Regions from separate parts of the Stenotrophomonas sp. YJH_SMC_37 genome, predicted to be linked through region 4. Evidence: predicted binding sites of a transcription regulator. Region 4 holds the regulator's gene; each other region holds the start of a gene.

Region 1 (3,814 bases), on a different contig from region 4:
GCAGATACTACGGAAGACAGATGCAACCGCCGGGCCTAGACGGCGTGCAGCGCCGCCGCTCCCTGCCGCTGCCCTGCCGCGCCCTGCACGCGGAAGCTGGCCACGGTCTGCAGCAGCTGCGCCGACTGTTCTTCCATGCTGCGTGCCGCCGCCGATGCCTCCTCGACCAACGCGGCATTCTGCTGGGTGCCCTGGTCAATCAGATCGACGGCCTGGTTCATCTGCTGGATATCGTCGCTCTGCTGCTGCGCGGCCGTGCTGATTTCGCTCATCAGGTCACTGACCCGGCGCACGTTTGTCACAATCTCATCCATGGTGCGGCCCGCGCTCTCGACCTGCGCGGTACCGGCGCCGACATTGGCCACCGACGCATCGATCAGGTGCTTGATCTCCTTGGCTGCGCTGGCCGAACGCTGCGACAGCTCACGGATCTCGGTGGCAACCACGGCGAAGCCACGACCATGTTCACCGGCGCGCGCGGCCTCCACCGCTGCGTTCAGCGCAAGAATGTTGGTCTGGAAGGCGATGCCGTCGATCACCCCGATGATGTCGACGATGCGCCGCGATGAGGCATTGATCACCGCCATCGTCTCGACCACCTCATGCACCACATTGCCGCCCCGCGCGGCGACATCGGCTGCCCCACCGGCCAGCTGGCTGGCCTGGCGGGCATTGGTTGCGGTGCGCTGCACCGTCTCGGCAAGACCCTTCATCGACACCGCAGTCTCCTCCAGCGAGGCCGCCTGCTGCTCGGTGCGCTGCGACAGGTCGCTGTTGCCCTGCGCGATTTCAGTCGCACCCACGGCGATGGTGTCGGCCGCGAACTTGATCTGGCCGATGATCGCGGCCATCGCCTCGACCAGCGAATTCACGCCTTCGCACAACTCGGCAATCGGCCCGCTCTTGTCGGCGGTGGCTACGCGCTGGGTCAAGTCACCCAGCTTGGCGGCAGCCACCACCTCTCGGGTCTGCGCCACGGCGCGCTGCATGGCCTGGTTCTCGTGCACCTGCGCGGTGATGTCGGCGGCATACTTCACGACCTTGAACGGCTTTCCGTTGAGGTCCAGGATGGGGTTGTAGGAAGCCTGGATCCAGACCTCGCGCCCGTCCTTGCCCAGGCGCCGATACTGGCCCGCATCATATTCGCCGCGCCCAAGTTTCTCCCAGAACTGGCGATATTCCACGCTGCTGCGATGCCCGGGCTCGACAAACAACGAATGGTGCTGCCCGCGCACCTCGTCCAGGCTGTAGCCGGTGGCGGCGAGGAAATTGTCGTTGGCCGACAGGATGCGGCCATCCATGCTGAACTCGATCACCGCCTGCGACTTGGCGATCGCGGCCAGTTGCCCCGCCGAGTCGGCCGCCTGCAGCTTCTGCGCGGTGATGGCGGTCGCGAACTTGACCACCTTGTACGGCCGCCCCTGGCGGTCCAGCACCGGGTTGTACGAGGCCTGGATCCAGATCTCGCGCTGGCCCTTGCCGAAGCGGCGGTACTGTCCGGCGTCATATTCGCCGCGCCCCAAGCGCGCCCAGAAGTCGCGGTACTCGGCGCTGCGCGCCTGCTCGGGGTCGACGAACAGGGAATGATGCCTGCCCTGGATCTCCTCCAGCCGGTACCCCATCGCCTGCAGGAAATTGTCATTGGCCTGCAGGATGGTTCCGTCGAGCGCGAACTCGATGACGGCCTGCACGCGATGCAGCGCGGCCACCTGCGCCTCCAGCTCGGTGCGGTCGGTCATCGCCTTCGCTGTGCCGGTGCGTTGCTGCGGCGCCAGCACGCCAAGCAGCGTACGCCACGGCGACCATCGGGTATGCAGCTCGTCCGGCGCCTGCGCGCCTGCCATGAAGCCTGGAATGAGCATTGTCTGATCCTCGGTGTCCGGTAAGCGGTTGTGACCCGCCGGGCGGGATGCCCGGCGGCAACATCAGTTGCCAGGGACTACAGGTGCCCACGGCACCTCTCGAGCGACTGCCAAGAACGTCTGCTGCGGGTGCGATCGGCATCTGGGGCGGCGGAGCACACTGCGCGGACCACCCATCGAAGGCAGCCTGGGGTCCTGCGGCGGGTGACTGGAGCGGGATCCAGAGGGGATATCGGCGATGCCGTCGGCCGCTTTAGCGGCATTCCGCGACGTCCGTCGCAACTCCGTCCATTGCAGGCGGAATGCGGTGGACGATTGCCGTGTACTTCACGCCTTTTTCACGTGTCCCCGCCTTCACACCAAGGCATTGGGCCAATGAACGGCTGGACCGGATCCGTTCCGCCACCGGTTGGCGGAACGCTGTACAGCGCAGGCGCCGGGAGGCAGCCGACCACATCGCCGACAGAAGGATGCAGCTCAAGGAAAAAAGGTTTACATGACCGATGCGGGGTTCGCCCGCAGGGGAAAACGACCAGCATGAAGGTCCCGCAGGATGCTCATTTACATGGAGATCGCATGTTCCCTCGCTTTGCCAGCCTTCTTCTCCTGGCCCTATGCAGCAGCAATGCGCTGGCGACCGGCACCGCCTATCGACCGGCCTTCCACCCGGACCAGCTGAAGGGCCCCCCCGCAGGACGCCCCAACCAGGTACTGGTGCTGGGCAGCCCGCACCTGTCGAGCCTGCCGGAGGCCTTCACGCCGGCAATGCTGGAACCTCTGCTGCAGCGCCTGGAGGCCTGGCGGCCCACCGCGATCGCCGTGGAGAACGTGTCCGGCCTGCAGTGTGACTTCATGCGCCGCAATCCGGCCCGATACGCGGAGAGCGTCGCGGACTACTGCGTCGATCCGGCACCGGCGCAGGCCGCCACCGGTCTGGACGTGCCCAGCGCCAACGTGGAAATGGAACGCCTGCTTGCAGATTGGCCCAAGGCGCCAAGCGCTGCCCAGCGACGTCGCTTGGCCGCAGTCTTCCTGGCTGCGGGCGAGAGCAGCTCGGCAGTCGTCCAATGGCTGCGGCTGCCCCGGGAAGAGCGCCGTGCGGCCGACAGCCTGACTCCGGAGCTGGTGCAGTTCCTCGACACGCGCATGACCCGCCGCAACGAGGCCGTCCTGGTGGCCGGCGTGCTTGCCGCACGCCTCGGACTGGAGCGCCTGTGGTCGGTGGACGACCACACTGCGGATTCGCCCACACCGGAATCGCAGCAGAAGGCCTACGCTGCCGCCATACGCGGCGCCTGGGACAACGCCTTCGTCAAAGCACGCAGGGCGGCTGATGAACGGCTCGGAGCCAATCTTGTTCAGCCGGAAGGATTGCTCGCGATGTATCGCGCCTACAACGCACCCGAGACCGCGATGGTGGCGTTCAACAGCGACTTCGGCGCGACACTTGTCGAACCCTCACCGGAAGGCTTCGGCCGCAACTACCTGGGCTACTGGGAAACCCGTAACCTGCGCATGGTCGCCAACATGCGCGACGTGCTCGGCCAGCATCCAGGCACCCGCATGCTGACCATCGTCGGCGCGTCACACAAGGGCTATTACGAGGCTTACCTCAACCTGATGCATGACGTGCAGCTGGTCAGTTCGGATGAAGTACTGCGCTGACGCAACTGCGCATGGGGGATGCGGTAACCATCCGCCGCATCACTCCACCGCGTTCCTGCCCGCCCGCCACAGCATGATGCTGGCGGCACCGATGCAGGACAGCGTGAACACCAGCAAGGCGACCGCGCCGCCCTGCAGCACCGGCAGCAGGGCCTGCGCGTGCAGGTCGCCGCGCAGCTGTTCCGCACGCAGGCAGGCGGCCAGGGCCAGGCACCAGCCGACCATTGCCGGGGCGTAGGCACGCAGCGTCACCGGGTTGCAGACATTCATGGGACCACCTGTAGGAG
Region 2 (3,814 bases), on a different contig from region 4:
TCCCGGTGGCCGTGGCCAACCGCCTGCTGGAAGATTCGCAGGACGCCAAGATGGGCGGCTGGGTCAAGCAGGACACCACCGCCATGTTCGTGGTGAAGATCGATGCCGATGCCACCCCGGACCAGCTCAGCGACGCCATCGATGCGGCCATCCGCACCGCCGACGCGATGGAGCTGGAGCTGACCAAGAAGGACGAGTTCTGAGTTGAACGCCACGCCGGACCCGCGCTGGGCACCGCACGCCACCGTCGCCACGGTGGTGGTCGACGGCGGCCGCGTGCTGCTGGTTGAAGAGACCATCGACGGCCGCCAGGTGCTGAACCAGCCTGCCGGCCACCTCGAGCCGGGCGAAAGCCTGGCCGAGGCAGCCCTGCGCGAGACCCGCGAGGAAACCGGCTGGACGGTGCAGCTGACCCATTTCATCGGCTGCTACCAGTGGACTGCCAGCGACGGCACCGCGTTCCTGCGCTTCTGCTACGCAGCGCGCCCGCTCTCGCACGACCCGGCGCAGCCGCTGGACACCGGCATCGACCGCGCGCTGTGGCTGACCCCGGCCGAGCTGCAGGCCGCCGGCGAGCGCCAGCGCAGCCCGCTGGTCTGGCAGGTGGTGGCTGATTACCTGGGTGGCCAGCGCCATCCGCTTTCGCTGGTCCGGGAGGTCGCATGAGCACGCCGCGCGTGATGGTGGGCGTCTCCGGTGGCGTAGACTCTTCCGTCGCGGCCTGGCGCCTGGTACAGCAGGGCGAGGCCGTGGCAGGCCTGTTCATGCAGAACTGGGCCGACGACGGCAGCGGTGACTGCCGCGCTGAGGATGACCGCCGCGATGCGGTCGCCGTATGCGGCCTGCTCGGTATCCCGTTCCACTTCCGGGACTTCTCCAGCGAGTACTGGCAGGGTGTGTTCGAGCACTTCCTGGCCGAGTACGCCGCTGGCCGCACGCCGAACCCGGACGTGCTGTGCAACCGCGAGGTGAAGTTCAAGCATTTCCTGGATGCCGCCCGCGAGCTGGGCGCCGAGCGCATCGCCACCGGCCATTACGCGCGCGTAGCCCAGCGCGGTGGCCAATGGCTGCTGCTGCGTGGCGCCGACCGCTCCAAGGACCAGAGCTACTTCCTGCACCAGCTGGGCCAGGCGCAGCTGGCAGCGACCCTGTTCCCGATCGGCGACCTGGAAAAGACCGACCTGCGCCGGATTGCGCGCGACGTCGGCCTGCCGACCCACGCCAAGAAGGATTCCACCGGCATCTGTTTCATCGGCGAGCGCGACTTCCGCGACTTCCTCGGCCGCTACCTGCCGGCCAAACCTGGGCAGATCGTGGACCCGGCCGATGGCACCGTGATCGCCGAACACCCGGGCGTGTTCTATTTCACGCTGGGTCAGCGCGAGGGCCTGAACATCGGCGGCGTACGCGGCCGCCCGGCCGCACCGTGGTACGTGGTCGGCAAGGATGTGGCCAGCAACGTGCTGTACGTCGACCAGGACCGCGACAGCAAGTGGATGCTTTCCAACCGGCTGCGTTCGGAAACCGCGCACTGGATCGCCGGCTCGCCGCCGGCACGGCGCTTCGAATGCACCGCCCAGACCCGCTACCGCCAACCTGACGAGCCGTGTACGGTCCAGGTGCTGGACGATGGCAGCGTGCTGGTCACCTTCGCGCGCCCGCAGCGTGCCGTTACCCCCGGTCAATCGCTGGTGCTGTATGACGGTGATGTGTGCCTGGGTGGCGCGGTGATCGCCGCCACCGATGCGCCGCTGGAACAGCGCCTGCGCACCACCCCTTCCCCTTTTGAGGTATCCGCTGCATGAGTTTCACTGTCGACGACCGCGTCCTGGCCCTGGCCGGCATTGCCCAGGCCCTGCAGCAGGTCCGCCGCATCGCCGATACCGGCCATTCCGACGCCGCCGCCGTGCGCACCGCCGTGGACAGCGTGTTCCGTGTCGATGCGTCCTCGCCGCAGGCGGTGTTCGGAGACCGCCATGCACTGAAGGCCGGGCTGCGCCTGCTGCACAACTACTTCCGCAACCAGGGCCAGGATCCGATCCTGCCCAAGCTGGCCCTGTCGGTGCTGCAGCTGGAGCGCCGCTTCGTTCAGGATGGCGCCACGGTGAACAAGGTCGCCTCGGGCATCGAGCGCGCCCAGCGCCAGGCCGCCGAGCTGGGCGACAGCGGCCACCCGGATGTGCTGGCCAGCCTGGGCAGCCTGTACGCGGACACCATCAGCCACCTCAAGCCGCGGGTGATGGTGCAGGGCAACCCGCACTACCTGGGCCAGGCTGGCGTGGTGGCCGAGATCCGCGCCCTGCTGCTGGCAGCGGTGCGCTCGGCGGTGCTGTGGCGGCAGCTGGGCGGCAGCTACTGGGACTTCCTGTTCGGCCGCAAGGCGATGATCGAGGCGGTGGACCGCCAGCTGGCGTAAGCGCATGGGGTCCGGGCGCTTTTCCATGGAAAAGGGAATCGGACACCGAATCACCGCCAGCGCCGGAAAACCGGTGCATTCAGAATGCACTTCGGGGCACATCGACGTTAAAGAGAAAGGGGGTACGGCCGATACATCCTCCGTGCACCTCCCGAGAACGTCCATGTACTCACGCATTTTCATCCGTCTGGCCGCCCCCCTGGCTCTGACCCTGCTGCTCCCCTTCGCCATCGGTTTCGAATGGCCGGCCGCCCTGCGCTGGGCGATCCTGACCACGATGACGCTGAGCTGGCTCGGCTTTGCGTGGTGGACCACCCGCGCCCAGGCGCACCGTTCCCCGGAACATGCCCGTGTCCTGCGTGAGCAGGACCAGCTGCTGACCGAACTGCGCAACTTCGTCGGCAACGAGATTGAGGGCTCGCGCGGCGAAGTGGAACGCGCCCGTGACCTGATCCGCCAGGCCGTCTCCAGCCTCGGTGGCAGCTTCGATGCGATGAACCGCAAGTCGCGCCAGCAGAGCCAGGCCCTGTCGCGCATCGTCGACCGCGCCGGTGATGAAGGTAATGCTGGCCTCGACGTTGCCCGTTTCGCCCAGCACGCCAGCCATCGCATGGAGCAGCTGGTGGAAGCGCTGGAACAAGTGAGCGGCCAGAGCAGCACCACCGTGCAGCACATCGACCAGATGGCGCAGCACCTGGATGGCATCTTCGCGCTGCTGGAAGACGTCAAGTCGATCGCCGACCAGACCAACCTGCTGGCGCTGAACGCGGCCATCGAAGCGGCGCGTGCCGGTGAAGCCGGTCGTGGCTTCGCCGTGGTCGCCGACGAAGTGCGCAACCTGTCCGAGCGCTCGACCACCTTCAACGAGCAGATCCGCAAGCTGGCACACAGCTCCAAGGACGCCATTGCCAAGGTGCGCGAGACGGTCTCGCACATGGCCTCGCGCGACATGGACCGCTCCCGCGAAGCACGCCAGGAAGCGGCGGCGATGCTCGACAACGTGGCCCAGATCAATGCCTCGCTGGGCGACGGCATGCGTGAAGTGTCCGAGTGCGCCCGTGCGATCGATGGCAGCGTGGCCGAGGCCGTGCGCGCCCTGCAGTTCGAGGACATCGCCACCCAGGCCCTGGGCGGCGTGCACACCCACCTGGACCGCCTGACCGCGATCAACCGTGAAGCGGTGGCGCTGCAGGAACTGCTGCACCGCAATGGCGGCGTGTTCGACGAAGAGATCGCCACCGCCCTGCAGCGCACCGGCAACCGCCTGCGCGAACTGCGCAGCGAATGGGAACGCCCGCCGCACAAGCCGGTTGCCCAGCAGAGCATGGGCGCCGGCACCGTCGAGCTGTTCTGATCCTGATGTCCGCTGCCCTCGCCGGCAGCCCGCAAGGCCCCGGT
Region 3 (3,814 bases), on a different contig from region 4:
TCGCCTGCTGGATGCGGGTGACGATGCGGCCCAGTTGCGCGACCGTGGCGTTGGCATCGTCGCGCATGCGTGCGAACACGCCCTGCAGCTCACCTTCCATGCGCACGCTGAGGTCACCACGGGCCAGCGCCGCCAGAAGCGCCTGCAGATCGCCGAGGTTGGTCTCGAAGGTCGCCAGCAGGCGGTTGATGCTGGTCGACAACGTGCGCACGAAGCCCTGTTTTCCCTCCAGCGCGATGCGGCCGTGCAGGTCGCCATGTGCGGCGGCGTCGACCAGTGCTGCCACTTCGGTTTCCAGCAGCGTTTCCAGCGCGCGGCTGCGCCACTCCACTGCCACGCCGAGGAAATGCCCTTCGTCGGTGATGGCATTGGCGATCAGCTGGTAGCGCACGCCGGCATGGCCGATCTCGCGCTCCTCGCGCTGGCGTACGCCGGCCAAGCTGGCCAACGCCGGATGCAGGCGTACCGCGTCGCTGCCCACCAGCGCTTCGTTCGGCAGTTCAAGCAGCTGCAGCAATGCCGGGTTGGCGTAGGCGACCTGCCCTTCCGCATCGATCACCATCAGGCCGGTCTGCGCGCTGTCCAATGCCTGGCGCACGCGGGTGTTGCCGCGGGCCACCGCACGCTCGATCTCGATGCGCGCGCGCAGGCGCTGCTGCATGTCGACCAGGCGCTGGGCCAGTTGGCCGATCTCGTCGTTGGCGTTGTAGACGCGCAGGGTGGTGTCGAGGCGGTCGTCGGCGATGTCGCTGGCGAAGCGCAGGGTGTCCTGGATCGGCCGGCGCACCGCACGCAGCACCAGCACCAGGCTGGTGATCAGCACGCCGGCCACCAGCAGCAGGGTCAGTGCGAACAGCACGCTCATGGTGCGCGCGCCGGCCTGCTGGCGTGCCTGCGCCCTGGCCAGCGCCGCCACCTGCGCCCGCTGGAATGCGGCCAGTGCAGGCGCTACGTCCGCAGCGGCACCCAGCAGCGACTGCGCTTCCACATCCAGGCCGACACGGGCAGCGGCATACCCCAGCAATGCGGCCTGATACGCCTCCATCCCGGTGCGCAGGGTGTCCTGCACATCCGCAGGCAGGCCCGCCAGCGCGAGGTCGAACGGCAGCTTCTCCTCGCTGGCGCGGTCGGCGTGGGTGGAATCACCGTCGAGCAGCAGCAGTGCCTCCTGCCTTCGCATCTTCTGCAGGGACAGCGCCAGCGCGGGCCGTTGCTGCACATCCACCTGCGCCTGCAGAGTGTCGGCGGCCTGCTGCAGCTGCGCAGCGAGGCCGGCATCACCACGGCCCATCTCGTCGACCCGTTCGAACAGGGCGGCCACACCCTGCGAGAACGCGTCGGCGGCTTCGGTCAGCGCCTGCAGGGCCTTGCGCCGGCCAGCATCCATCGGCATCGCGCGCAGCGCCTGCAGATCGGTCTGCAACGCCTTCTGCGTGGCCAACAGCTGCGCGCGGTCGGCATCATCGAAACTGCGTGCATACTGGGCCTGCAGGCGACGCGCTTCGGCCACCCGCGTGGACAGGCTGGCAGCCAGATCGCTGCCGCGCTGGTAGCTGGCCTGGCTGCGCGCAGCCAGTGCGTTGGCATGGCCAGTCCAGGCGTAGACAGCAGCGATCGCCACCAGGCCCAGGCCGCAGATCCACAGTGTGGCGTTGAGCTTGTTGGCCACGCTGAGCCGATGTGGCTGCAGCCAGCGCAGCAGCCCAGGGGACGCCGAGTGCAACGCAGCAAGGCGCGTGCGCAGGGACCGGAGGTGGGGGACAACGGCCGACATGACAGACTCCAGGCGGAAAGACGCATCTTTATCGGCCTGACTCAGGACAACTTTAGGGCTTTCTTCGTCTGCGTCCCCCCATCGCTGGTGGACGCGGCCTTTGTACCGGGTGCAGGCGACGGAGGCATGACACGGCCGCCGCGCTTGACCTCAACCCCGGTTGGGGGAGCACAGTGGGCATCCCTCCCCCGCCCGGTGTCTCCATGACGACGCTCGATGTCCCCCGCTACCTGCAGCGCCTGCAGCTGGATGCACCGCCACCGCGGACCCTGGCCGGCCTGACCCTGCTGCAGCAGCGCCACAACGCACTGCTGCCGTTCGAAACCCTCAGCTGCCTGCTGCGCGATGCAGTACCGATCGACCTGGACAGCGTGCAGCGCAAGCTGCTCGACGACCGTCGTGGCGGCTACTGCTTCGAACTCAATGGCGGCCTGCTGGCACTGCTGCAGGCGCTGGGCTTCGATGCACAGCCGTTGAGCGCGCGCGTGCTGCTGGCCGCCCAGGACGGCGAACTGACCGCACGCACCCACCTGCTGCTGCGCGTGCAGGTGGACGGCGATGACTGGCTGGTGGATGCCGGTTTCGGCAGCCTGACCCCGACCGTGCCGCTGCGCCTGCATGATCCGCAGCCACAGGCCACGCCGCACGAGCGCTACCTGCTGCGCCGACTGCCTGGCAACGGTGATTTCGTGCTGTCGGCCGAGTCCCACGATGGCTGGCGGGCGATGTATCGGTTCGACCGGCAGGCGCCGGCACCAATCGACAACGTGGTGGGCAACTGGTACGTGTGCACCCATCCCGATTCCAGCTTCCCCGGCCAGCTGCGCGCATCGCTGACCGGGCCGGACTGGCGCCGCACGATCGGCAGCGGCAACTACACCGAGTACCGCCCCGGCCAGGTACCGGACAAGCGTCCGCTGCACGATGTTGCCGACGTGCGCGAGGTACTGCAGCAACGCTTCGGCATGCAGTTGCCCGAAGACCCGCGGCTTGACCCGGCGATCAATGACTGGCTGCAGCGCTCACGCGCCGAAACCTTGTAGCGCCGAGCCCATGCTCGGCTGAGCTTGGGCTGCTGGGTCAACAGCAGCCGAGCATGGGCTCGGCTCTACGCAACCGCGCGCGCCTGCAGCGCGATACGGTTGCCTTCACTGTCGAAGATCTCGGCCACGCGCCAGTCGCCCGCGTCGGCCGGTCCGAAGCGCAGCGCAGCGCCCGCTTGCAGTGCACGCTCCAGGCTCACGTCCAGGTCATCGACGCCGATGTAGATGCGCGCACCGTGGACGGAGGGCAGATAGTCGGCCCCCCGCACCAGCGCCATGCTGGCACCGGCGGCCTCATCGGAAAACGGCAGGTAGGCCATCCGGCAGTCGTGCTGCAGGATCGGTTCGTCCACCGCCACCTGCAGCCAGTGCTGGTAGAACGTGATGGCCCGGGCCAGGTCAGTGACCGGTATCTCGACGTGCAGGATGGGGTTCATGTCCGCAGGATAACCGGATACTGACACTGCCTTGCAGGTCCGTACTGGCATGCTGAACCGCCCTTTCCCCGCGGAGTCCTGCATGTCCCTGGCCGATCATCGTGGTGCGCTGGCACCGCTGGGCTTCCTGCGCGTGGCCATCAACCTGGGCAACCCTGTGCTGGCACAGGGCGATGCGCGCTCACCGCGCGGTCCATCACTGGAACTGGCGACCGCGTTGGCGCAACGGATGGGCGTGCAGGCCCGCTTCACCTGCCACGACGCCGCAGCCTCGGTGGTTGCCGCGGCCGCCGAAGATGCCTGGGATCTGGCCTTCCTGGCGATCGATCCGGCGCGTGCCGACCGCATCGCCTTCAGCGCCCCCTATGTGGAGATCGAAGGCACCTACCTGGTGCGCGAGGACAGCCCTGCGCAACAGGTGGCCGACCTCGACCGCGAGGGGCTGCGCATCGCGGTGGGCCGCGGTGCAGCCTACGACCTGTTTCTCAGCCGTGAACTGCGCCACGCGATGATCGAGCGAGCCGAGACGTCGGCCGCTGCCATCACCCTGTTCGATCTGC
Region 4 (3,814 bases):
GGGCGATCTCGGTCAGGTTGTGGCGGATGCGCTCGAGCTGCGCGTCCTGGCCTGGCTGCAGGCCTTCGGCACGCAGCTGTTCGGTCAGGCTGCGGCATTCCTCGGCCAGGTCCAGAGTGCGGTGGGTGGCCTGTTCGGTCATCGCCACCACGTGGTCCAGGCGCGCGCAGGCGTCATCCAGTTCACCGGCCTCGCTGGGCACGGTCGGCAGTTCACCCAGCGCCTGTCCCAGCTCGCGGGCCAGCCGCGACAGGCCGCTCATCATCGGCTGCGTGCGCAGCGCGACCAGTCCGTCGATGCGTTGCCGCCAGGCAGCTTCGTCACCGGACTCCAGTGCGTCCAGGGCTTCCTGCAGGCGCAGGGCGAGGGCGTTCTTGTCGACCGTGGTATCCATCAGGCGCTGGCCGCCAGGCGTTCGAAGATCTTGCCGAGCTTTTCTTCCAGCGTCTGCGCGGTGAAGGGCTTGATGATGTATCCGTTCACGCCGTTCTGGGCGGCTTCGATGATCTGTTCGCGCTTGGCTTCGGCAGTGACCATCAGCACTGGCAGGGTCTTCAGCTTGGCATCGGCGCGGATCGCCTTGAGCAGCTCGATGCCGGTCATCACCGGCATGTTCCAGTCGGTGACGACGAAATCGAACGACTGGCTCTGCAGCAGCGACAGCGCGGCATGCCCGTCCTCGGCTTCGGCGGTATTGGTGAAGCCAAGATCGCCCAGCAGGTTCTTGACGATGCGACGCATGGTCGAGAAGTCGTCGACGATCAGGATGCGCATGTTCTTGTTCAAAGCAGAGTTCCTTTGTTGTTCATTCCGGGTGGCCGGGGGCAGCCGCCTCGGGCATGTTCACTCTTCCAGGCCGGCGTCGGCCGCCTCGAAAATCTTCAATCGTCCACGCAGGCGCAGCACGGCCTGGCCGTGGATCTGGCAGACCCGCGACTCGCTCACGCCGAGCACCGCGCCGATCTCCTTCAGGTTCAGTTCCTGCTCGTAATAGAGCGAGAGCACCAGCTGTTCGCGCTCGGGCAGGTGGCCGATGGCCTTGCCCAGCTCGCGGCCGAACTCGCCGCGCTCCAGCACCTGCTGCGGGGTCGGGCCGCCCTGGGCGACGGTGTCCAGCTCGCCCTGGTCCTCGATGCGTGACTCCAGGCTCAGCACCTGGCCACGCGCGGCGTCTTCCATCAGCCGCAGGTATTCGGGCAGCGGCATCTCCATCGCGGCGGCCACTTCGGTGGCGCTGGCGGCACGGCCGGTGCTCTGTTCCAGGCGGCGGATGGTGGCAGCGGCGTCGCGTGCGCGGCGATGCACCGAGCGCGGCACCCAGTCGCCACGGCGGATCTCGTCGATCATCGAACCGCGGATGCGGATCGAGGCGTAGGTCTCGAACGAGGCGCCCTGGTCGGCGTCGTAGCTGCGCGACGCTTCGATCAGCCCCATCATGCCGGCCTGGATCAGGTCGTCCACCTCCACGCTCGCCGGCAGGCGTGCGGCCAGGTGGTGGGCGATGCGCCGCACCAGGTCCGAGTGCTGGGAGATGACCTCGTTGGCCGCCGAGCGCTGGACCTCCCGGTACTGGGCTGCGCCTTTCATGCGGCCACCCCGCGCTGCTTGAGAATGCGCTCGAGGAAGAACTCGACGCCGCCACGCGGTTCGGTCGGCGCCTGCCAGCGTGCGGTGCGGCGCGCGATCTCGGTGATCGCCAGCGCGGCCGGGCTGGACGGGTAGGCCTTTACCACTGGCTGCTGGCGCTGCACCGACAGGCGCAGCCAATCATCCTGCGGCACACAGCCCAGATAGTTCAGCGAGACATCGGCGAGGAATTTCTCGCAGACCCGGGTCAGCTTTTCGTACAGCACGCGGCCCTCGTTGGGGTCGCGCACCATGTTGGCCACCACCTGGATGCGGTCCACGCCGCGCTCGCGCGACAGCACCTTGATCAGCGCATAGGCGTCGGTGATCGAGGCCGGTTCGTCACAGACCACCACCACGGTGTCCTGCGCGGCCTGGCAGAAGGTCAGCACGCCGTCGGTGATGCCGGCGGCGGTATCGACCACCATGATGTCCAGCTCGCGTTCCAGTTCGGAGAACACGTTGACCAGGCCGACATGCTCGGCCGGGGCCAGCTCGGCCATGTGCCGGCGGCCGGAAGCGGCCGGGACGACCAGCACGCCGTTCGGGCCTTCGACGATGACGTCGTCCAGCGAGCAGCGGCCGGCCACCAGGTCGGCCAGCGTAAAGGTGGGGTTCAAGCCCAGGATCACGTCGATGTTGGCCAGGCCCAGGTCGGCGTCCAGCAGCAGCGTGCGCTTGCCCATGCCCGCCAGCGCCACAGCCAGGTTGGCCGAGACGTTGGTCTTGCCCACGCCGCCCTTGCCGCCGGTCACCGCGATGGTGCGCACAGGGCCGAGCGGCTCGCTGCGGGTGGCCGACAGCGGGAAGGTCTTGGTCAGCTTGGCGTACTCACGCGACGGCATGGTTCAACTCCGGGTTGCAGGGCATATCGGCCGCTCGGCGCAAATCTTCAAGGCGAAGTACGAGATTGGCTGCACTGGCCCGGTGCAGGTCCTCCGGGACGTCCTGGCCATCGGTCACCCAGGTGATCGGCAGGGCATGGTCCACGGCCACAGACAGGGCGTTGCCGAAGCGGCCGGTCTCGTCCAGCTTGCTCAGCACCAGACCCTGCAGGTTGGCGGCGCCGAAGCGGCGGACCACCTCGTCCATGTCGCCGAAGCTGGTATTGGCCGGCAGCACCAGCAGGGTGCGCACCTGGCGGGCGGCACGCAGCCACTGCAGCTGGGCGGCCAGCGCGCGGTCGCGCGGGCCCAGGCCGGCGGTGTCGATCAGCACCAGCTTGTAGTCCTTCAGGCGTTCCAGCAGCTGGTCCAGGTCGGTGCCGCTGTTGGCCTCGTGCACCGCGATGCCGAGCTGGCGGCCGTAGCCGTACAGCTGCTCGCGGGCGCCGATGCGGGCGGTATCGGTGGTGACCAGGGCGACGTCACGCGGCGCGTGCTTCTCGGCGAATCGCGAGGCCAGCTTGGCGATGGTGGTGGTCTTGCCGGCGCCGGTCGGGCCGACCAGGGCGATCACGCCGCCTTCTTCCAGCGGGTCGACCGGGGCGATCGGCAGCTTGCGCGAGATCAGCCCCAGCATCAGGCCGCGGCCACGATGGGCTTCGGTCTCCAGCGGGATCTGCATGGCCACGTCGCGGGCCAGGCCGGCATCGAAGCCATATTCGTCCATCAGGTCCAACGCGGTGGCGCGCACCGGGCAGCCGCGCAGGCGCTCGTCGGTGAAGCGGTTCATCTCGCGCTCGATCACCTGGCGCATGCCGGCCACTTCCTGGCGCAACTGGCGGATCTCGGCGTCGTCCTGGGCGACCACCGTCAGCACCGGAGCCGGAGCCAGGGTGGGGGCCGGCGCGGTTTCGACAATGGCATCGGCCAACGCCGGTTCGCTGGCGGCGCTGGCCGGCTGCGCGTCGGCGACGGCAGCGGTCGGCAGCGGCGGCGGCTGCACGGCCGGCGCCACGCTTTCGTGATGCGCCTCGTGCGGCGGATCGATCGGGAAGCGGGCGCGGTTGGCCGGCACGGCGGCGGCCGGTGCAACGATGGCCTCGGCGAACGGCGCGAAGATCTGTTCCGGCAGCGCCGGTTCGTTGACGGCGGCACGCGCGAGGGTGGCCGCAAAGCCGGTGCTGCCGCGGGTCGGCACGATCTCGTCGGCGCTGTCCAGGGTGCGGCCGGTGGCGCCGACCGCGGCGCGGGCGAGGGCGGCCACCGCCGAGGTGGTGGCGGCGACCGGCTCCGGTGCCGGGGTG

What was found. Region 4 encodes FliA, which starts transcription of late flagellar genes. Its sites were predicted from a motif close to TAAAGTTTNNCNNNCNNNGGCCGATAA; they were not measured.
Region 1: the regulator FliA is predicted to act here: its motif matches at 2,092-2,118, upstream of AC5P8J_RS06690 (methyl-accepting chemotaxis protein).
Region 2: the regulator FliA is predicted to act here: its motif matches at 2,525-2,551, upstream of AC5P8J_RS16965 (methyl-accepting chemotaxis protein).
Region 3: the regulator FliA is predicted to act here: its motif matches at 1,803-1,829, upstream of AC5P8J_RS13315 (methyl-accepting chemotaxis protein).

What each region holds. Positions count from the first base shown of each region.
Region 1 is NZ_JCAFTG010000003.1:430,782-434,595, forward strand. Features, by position in the region: gene AC5P8J_RS06685 (GGDEF domain-containing protein) at 1-39, shown strand, start outside; gene AC5P8J_RS06690 (methyl-accepting chemotaxis protein) at 36-1,862, opposite strand; gene AC5P8J_RS06695 (DUF5694 domain-containing protein) at 2,439-3,527, shown strand; gene AC5P8J_RS06700 (hypothetical protein) at 3,567-3,797, opposite strand.
Region 2 is NZ_JCAFTG010000013.1:90,749-94,562, forward strand. Features, by position in the region: gene AC5P8J_RS16945 (hypothetical protein) at 1-203, shown strand, start outside; gene AC5P8J_RS16950 (NUDIX hydrolase) at 205-666, shown strand; gene mnmA (tRNA 2-thiouridine(34) synthase MnmA) at 663-1,805, shown strand; gene hflD (high frequency lysogenization protein HflD) at 1,802-2,416, shown strand; gene AC5P8J_RS16965 (methyl-accepting chemotaxis protein) at 2,580-3,770, shown strand.
Region 3 is NZ_JCAFTG010000008.1:173,122-176,935, forward strand. Features, by position in the region: gene AC5P8J_RS13315 (methyl-accepting chemotaxis protein) at 1-1,774, opposite strand, end outside; gene AC5P8J_RS13320 (arylamine N-acetyltransferase family protein) at 1,978-2,817, shown strand; gene AC5P8J_RS13325 (VOC family protein) at 2,883-3,254, opposite strand; gene AC5P8J_RS13330 (transporter substrate-binding domain-containing protein) at 3,337-3,814, shown strand, end outside.
Region 4 is NZ_JCAFTG010000021.1:10,731-14,544, forward strand. Features, by position in the region: gene AC5P8J_RS19440 (protein phosphatase CheZ) at 1-394, opposite strand, end outside; gene cheY (chemotaxis response regulator CheY) at 394-786, opposite strand; gene AC5P8J_RS19450 (RNA polymerase sigma factor FliA) at 844-1,587, opposite strand; gene AC5P8J_RS19455 (MinD/ParA family ATP-binding protein) at 1,584-2,471, opposite strand; gene flhF (flagellar biosynthesis GTPase FlhF) at 2,458-3,814, opposite strand, start outside.